Chlorobaculum parvum NCIB 8327: one gene and its partner. The protein of the gene in region 2 binds, or shares a complex with, the protein of the main gene of each other region. Links are inferred from orthologs where the notes say so. Each region holds a gene or a part of one and is shown on either strand. Other genes may lie near its edges.

Region 1 (3,490 bases), 1.6 Mb from region 2 along the record:
TTAGCCATATGCTTCAAACTTTTTTTGCGGAAACCGGCGATAAGGCCCCCGTGTGTTACAGCTTCGCAGAAATCCTTGCCAGATCGTAACGAAGCCCTGCAAAAGATCACCTAAAATACAGAGACGAAACAAGAATTCCTGAAATCCGGTTCCGCTTTCCTTAAATTAATAAAACAGCACCTCCGTCGCCTCTCCGACTTTTGGTATATTGAACGCTTCATACCACCACTCAAGACCGCCAAATAGCCATGCAGGTACGCCTCATTTCCGTCACCAATCCGCTCATCGAAATCGACGACCGCCAGCTTACCCCCGAAGGCCTTATGGCCTACTGCGCGAGGGTTTCGAGCCCGCATCAGGAGACGCCGGACTACGAGAAGCTGCTCTCCTACTGCATTGACAAGAAGCACTGGAGCGTGTTCGAGATGGTTGACATGACCGTCGAAATCACCACCTCCCGTGCCATCTCCCCGCAGATTCTCCGGCACCGGAGCTTCTGCTTCCAGGAGTTCTCGCAGCGCTATGCCAAAGCGCAGACGACCGAAAAGTACCAGCCGAGGCGGCAGGATACGAAGAACCGGCAGAACTCGCTGGACGATCTCGACGAAGCAACCGTGGCATGGTTCGACGAAGCGCAGGAGAAGATTGCGAAGCTCGCATTCGACAGCTACGAAGAGGCGCTGGAGAAGGGCATTGCCAAGGAGAGCGCCCGCGTGCTGCTGCCGCTCGGCACGCAGACCCGGCTCTACATGAAAGGTTCCGTGCGAAGCTGGATTCACTACCTCGACGTCCGCACCGACCCGACCACCCAGAAAGAGCACCGCGACATCGCCGAAGCCATCAAATCGATTTTCATGGAACAGTTCCCGGTCATCAGCAAGGCAATGGGCTGGAAAACAGTTGAGAGTTGATAATGGATAGTTGACAATAGCAAGGACATCCCGACAAGTCGGGATGCCCTGAACATACCCGAGTATCATACATTTTCACTGTCCACTCAGTCCATTTCCCTCCTCAGCCCACAAAAAAAAGGGCGGTTCACAAACCGCCCTTGAAGAACACTATCCGATACCACTCCGTTTACCCCCGCAGGTGCTTGAACAGCTTGATGAGCTGCAAGCGCAAGTCCTTGCGGTGAACGATCATATCGACGAAACCGTGCTCCTTGAGAAACTCGGCGCGCTGGAAGCCTTCGGGCAGGTCGCGCTTGATGGTATCGCGGATAACTCGCGGGCCGGCAAAGCCGATGAGCGCTTTCGGCTCGCTGATGTTCAGATCGCCAAGCATGGCATACGAAGCGCTGATGCCGCCCATCGTCGGATCGGTCATGAGCGAGATGAATGGAATGTTCCGTTCACCGAGTCGCGTCAGACGGGCTGAGGTCTTGGCCATCTGCATGAGGCTGAACGCGCCCTCCATCATGCGTGCGCCGCCGGATTGAGAAATCAATATGAGCGGTGCGTTCAATTCGACGCTCTTGTCAGCCGCCCGCGAAATCTTTTCACCTACCACCGAGCCCATCGAGCCGCCGATGAAACCGAAATCCATCGCGGAAATAACCGCAGCGGAACCACCCATCGAACCGGTAGCGTTCCGGCACGCTTCGCTCTTTCCCGATTTCTGCATCGTGTCGCGCACGCGATCGGGATACTTTTTCGTATCGACAAAGGTAAGCGGATCGGCAGCTCTGAGCTGGCCGTCGAATTCATCCCACGCCCCATCGTCGAACAGGAACGAGAAGTAGAGATCAGGACTGATTCGGAAGTGATGACCACACTCCGGGCAGGTGTAGAGGTGATCTTCGAGCTGTTTTTTGTGCAACGCAGCGCCGCATTCGTCGCATTTGGACCACAACCCTTCAGGGGTGTCGCGCTTGTCCGTTGTCTTGATGGAGGGTATCCCCCGTTTGAACCAGACCATTTTTATTATTACCACTAAAGAGTTTACTTTGGAATTCAAGATATAAACTCGCCACGACATCTCAAAAACAGGCTGCTGCCGGAGTCTCCTGTGAACTGCAATCATCAACAGCACAAGCGCTTGAGCAGACGCCCGATTTTCATTGGGCTGGCCCTGCTGCTGTCGATCGTGCTCGAGCTCATCCCGGCCGGACGCGCCAGCGCCGAGCCTGTGACCGTCTGGCCCGACACGCTTGCCACGCCCTGCCAGCGTTACGAAATATTACCAGCCATGCGCCCCCTGCGCAAAACCGTCGGACTCGCGCTCTCGGGTGGAGGAGCCAACGGCATTGCCCAGATCGGCGTGCTCAAAGCATTGGAAGAGGCGCAGGTGCCCATCGACCGCATCGCCGGCACCAGCATGGGTGCGCTGGTCGGTGGACTGTACAGTTCAGGCTACTCAGCCGCAGAGCTCGATTCGCTCGCCCACGCCCTGCCCTGGGAAAAACTGACGTCGCTCAATAGCGAAACGCCCAGAACCAACAGCTATCTGGAACAGAAAGCGATCCGTGACCGGGCCTCCATCGCCATCCGTTTTGAAAAATTCAAGCTCGTCGTGCCCAAATCGCTGAGCGCGGCCCAAACCTTCACCCGAACCATCGACCTGCTGGTGCTCAACGCACCGTACCACACCGGCAGCTCATTTTCCGATCTGCCGGTTTCGTTCAGAGCGGTCACGACTGATCTGCTCTCCGGCCGCCGGGTCACGCTCACCTCAGGGCCACTCTCGGAAGCGATGCGGGCCAGCAGCACGGTGCCGATCCTTAACCAGCCCATCGAGCGGGGCGGCCGGAGACTTGCCGACGGCGGTCTGGTGGCCAACCTGCCCATTGATGAGCTTGAAAACGCCGGGGCAGACTACAAGGTCGCCGTGGACACGCACGGCAGGATGTACACTGACAGCAGCGAACTCGACGTTCCCTGGAAGGCCGCCGACCAGGCCATGACCATTCTGACCCAGGTGCAGTACCCCCAGCAGCTCGAACAGGCCGACCTGGTCATCGCGCCCGACCTCGAAAACCACAAGGCGACCGATTTCTCAGACATCCCGGAACTGATCGACGCCGGCTACGCCAAAGGCCGCCTGCTCGCCCCCGTCATCAAACGGAGCATCCAGGTCGAGCCGAAGCACGACATCGCACTCTCCGGCTATCGCAAAACCATCGAAGGCATCCCGGCGACGGCAGCCTATCTCGAACAGGCCAGAACGGCCAACGCCATCGTACGCAGCGGAACCCACGCGAAAAAAATCCTGCAAGAACTTCTGGAAACCGGTCTGTTCAGCCGTGCCTGGACCAGAATCGATAAAAAAGCCGGAACCGCCGCTTTCGTACTTGAACCACTCCCCCGGCTTGAGCGGGTCGAACTCACCGGCGGCCCTTCGAATGCTGTTTCACAAAAAAAGATCGACCAGGCCTTCGAGCCAATCCTCGACCGGCTCTACACCAACGCCGTGGCGACCAGCGCACTTGAAAAGCTGATCCGCCTCTACCGGCAGCAAGGCTACAGCCTCGTCCAGATCGAGAACTGCT
Region 2 (2,972 bases):
ACAAGCAGCGCGACATCACCAAGCTGAATCGCGAGCTACGCCGCAACAGCAAGTCGCTCATTACTATCGAGCCAGCGCTGCAGGCAACCTCGCATCCGGTGTTACTGGGTATTACCAGCGCCGCCTTGCAGACCGAAAGCGTCATCTCTGCAGCCTCTTTCCAGGAGACCACCAAGGTGCTGACCGATGCAGCCGTGGCTGGCAAGGTCGATCATCTCGCCGGTCTGAAAGAGAATGTTATTGTTGGTAAGCTTATTCCTGCCGGTACCGGATTGCGCAAATACCGCTCAATCAGGCTTCAGTCCAACGAACCTGAAGAGGTCGACGTCATTGAGTCAGCTTCGACTGGAGATGCAGAGGAGGAGAACTAACTGGTAAAGCTGCTTTTAGCTTACGTTATTTCCTGATTACAAAGCCATCCAGCCTATAACGGGCTGGGTGGCTTTTTTGTCAAGTGCTCTTTGTAACGACATCGATTATTCCCTGAGAGGTGCCAGGTAATCTTTCGGATGCGGAAGTACTATTGTTCAGAGATAATGCTGGACGTGCAATAAATGGGATCACTTTTGAGGGAGAGGAGTGTAATGTGTGAGTGCCGTTGGTTCTACAAATGTTGTCTTAGTTTATGTCACAGTTGTAAGCAATGCAATAGCTTTTGAGACCGGAGAAGCTTTTTCGCACATTCTTCTGTTTCACAAAGAGGGGTCAGCAGGGTCAGTGTCTTATCAGTTTGTTGTTGATTTGAAACGGCGGAAAAACGAAAGCCCTGCAAACCATCGAGGTCGCAGGGCTTTACTGTTACGAGCCAGAGCGCTCTGTCGAGAGCGCTTAGTGCTTTTCGTAGCGGAAGCTGTCGAGGAAGCTGGTGTCGAACTCGCCACTCCTGAAGACCGGGTCGTGCATGACCTGCTTGTGGAACGGAATGGTAGTCTTGATGCCCATCACGATGAACTCGTCGAGCGCTCTCGACATGCGGGCGATCGCTTCGTCGCGGGTGTGCGCGGTGACGATGAGTTTGCCGATCATGGAGTCGTAGTTCGACGGCACCACGTAGCTTGCGTAGCAGTGGGAGTCGATTCTGACGCCCGGCCCGCCCGGAGTGTGGAACACCTGCACCTCGCCCGGCGACGGCCTGAACATGTGCTCGGGATCTTCGGCGTTGATGCGGCACTCGATGGAGTGGCCGCGTGGCTCAAACACTTTGCCTTCGAGACTTCCACCAGCGGCGATGCGAATCTGCTCCTTGACCAGATCGACATCGTAGCGCTGCTCGGTCACGGGATGCTCCACCTGGATGCGGGTGTTCATCTCCATGAAGTAGAAGTTCTTGTGCTTGTCGAGCAGGAACTCGATGGTGCCGGCGCCTTCGTAGTTGATCGCCTTGGCGGCGGCCACGGCTGCTTCGCCCATCTTCGTGCGCAGGGCTTCATCGACCACCGGTGAGGGGGTCTCCTCGATCAGCTTCTGGTGGCGGCGCTGCACGGTGCAGTCGCGCTCGCCGAGGTGCAGCACGTTGCCGTGCTGGTCGGCCAGAATCTGAATTTCGATGTGACGAGGATTTTCAAGGAACTTTTCGATATAGACGCCGCTGTTGCCGAACGCCATGCCGGCTTCGCTCTGCGCGGTCTTGAGGTTTTTTTCGAGCTGGCTCTCTTCATGCACCACTCTCATACCCTTGCCGCCGCCACCGGCAGTCGGCTTGATGATGACCGGGTAGCCAATTCTTTTGGCGGTTTCGATTGCGTGACCGACATCCTCGACCAAGCCTTCGCTACCGGGCACCACCGGCACGCCGGCGGCGATCATGGTCGATTTGGCGGTGTTCTTGTCGCCCATCCGGTTGATCATGTCAGCCGATGGGCCGATGAACTTGATATTCGAGGAGTGGCAGACTTCTGAAAAATCGGCGTTCTCGGCAAGGAAGCCGTAACCGGGATGAATGGCGTCAGCGTTGGTGACTTCGGCAGCCGCGATAATGCGCGGGATGTTGAGGTAGCTTTCACGCGAAAGGGGCGGGCCGATGCAGACCGCTTCGTCTGCATACTTGACATGAAGAGAATCGACATCGGCGGTCGAATAGACGGCGACGGTGCAAATGCCCATCTCCCGGCAGGTGTGCATGACCCTTAAGGCGATCTCTCCACGGTTAGCTATGAGTATTTTTTTGAACAAGGTGCAGTACTGGTTGAAAGTTATGGCTTGATTCGGAACAGGACCTGATTGTATTCGACAGGCTGACCGTTTTCAACGAGAATTTCGGCGATGGTTCCGGAACCCTCTGCCTCGATCTCGTTCATGAGCTTCATGGCTTCGATGATGCACAGTACATCGCCAGCCTTGACCTTGTCGCCTTCATTGACAAATGCCTCGGCGTCCGGGGAAGGCGAACGGTAGAACGTGCCCACAATCGGAGAGTGAATGTCAATGAGATCCCCGGCGGCGGCTGGCGCGGCAGAAGCCGGAGCTGGCTGTTCCTGCACGGCTGCAGGTTGTGGCACGGACGGCGCTGCCTGAACGGGTTGCGCCATGGCAGGGGCGGTCGGCAATACAGCCTGGGCTTTCGAGTTGTTTCGTCTCAGCGTGATTTCGGACTCGCCGTTCTTGATGACGACTTCATCAAGAGACGAACCGTTGACAATCTCGATAAGCTGCTGGATTTCCTTGAGGTTCATGAGTGTGGTCTTAAGATTTTTACGCGCAATTCGGTTATGACTGGCAAGTTAATCACTTTTTAACTCTATCCATGTACTCGCCGCTCCGGGTGTCGATGCGGATGATGCTGCCGGTCTGGATAAACATGGGCACGTTCACCTCGGCACCGGTTTCGACGATGGCCGGCTTGGTGCCGCTGGTGGCGCGGTCATCCTTGCTTGCAGGGTTGGTTTCGGTAACCTCCAGTTCAACGAAGGTCGGCAGTTCAACTTCGAGAATCGAGCCGTCATCGGCAAACACGATATCGACCATCACGGCAT

The links.
Region 1: the proteins of accC (region 2) and accD are in contact, whole or in part, in a solved structure (PDB 8UXZ), measured with the Escherichia coli proteins. The link is inferred for Chlorobaculum parvum NCIB 8327 from one-to-one orthologs.

Annotation. Positions count from the first base shown.
Region 1 is NC_011027.1:429,765-433,254, reverse strand. Bases 1-2,970 are described here. They hold accD (acetyl-CoA carboxylase, carboxyltransferase subunit beta), read right to left. Parts: upstream 1,921-2,970; coding sequence 1,081-1,920; downstream 1-1,080. Other genes in these bases: CPAR_RS02075 (BamA/TamA family outer membrane protein), read left to right, coding at 2,191-2,970; thyX (FAD-dependent thymidylate synthase), read left to right, coding at 249-911; clpP (ATP-dependent Clp endopeptidase proteolytic subunit ClpP), read right to left, coding at 1-8. In the rest of the region: more of CPAR_RS02075, read left to right, coding at 2,971-3,490.
Region 2 is NC_011027.1:2,068,625-2,071,596, reverse strand. It holds accC (acetyl-CoA carboxylase biotin carboxylase subunit), read right to left. Parts: upstream 2,173-2,972; coding sequence 829-2,172; downstream 1-828. Other genes in the region: efp (elongation factor P), read right to left, coding at 2,725-2,972; accB (acetyl-CoA carboxylase biotin carboxyl carrier protein), read right to left, coding at 2,193-2,672; rpoC (DNA-directed RNA polymerase subunit beta'), read left to right, coding at 1-371. UniProt on the Escherichia coli protein: This protein is a component of the acetyl coenzyme A carboxylase complex; first, biotin carboxylase catalyzes the carboxylation of the carrier protein and then the transcarboxylase transfers the carboxyl group to form malonyl-CoA.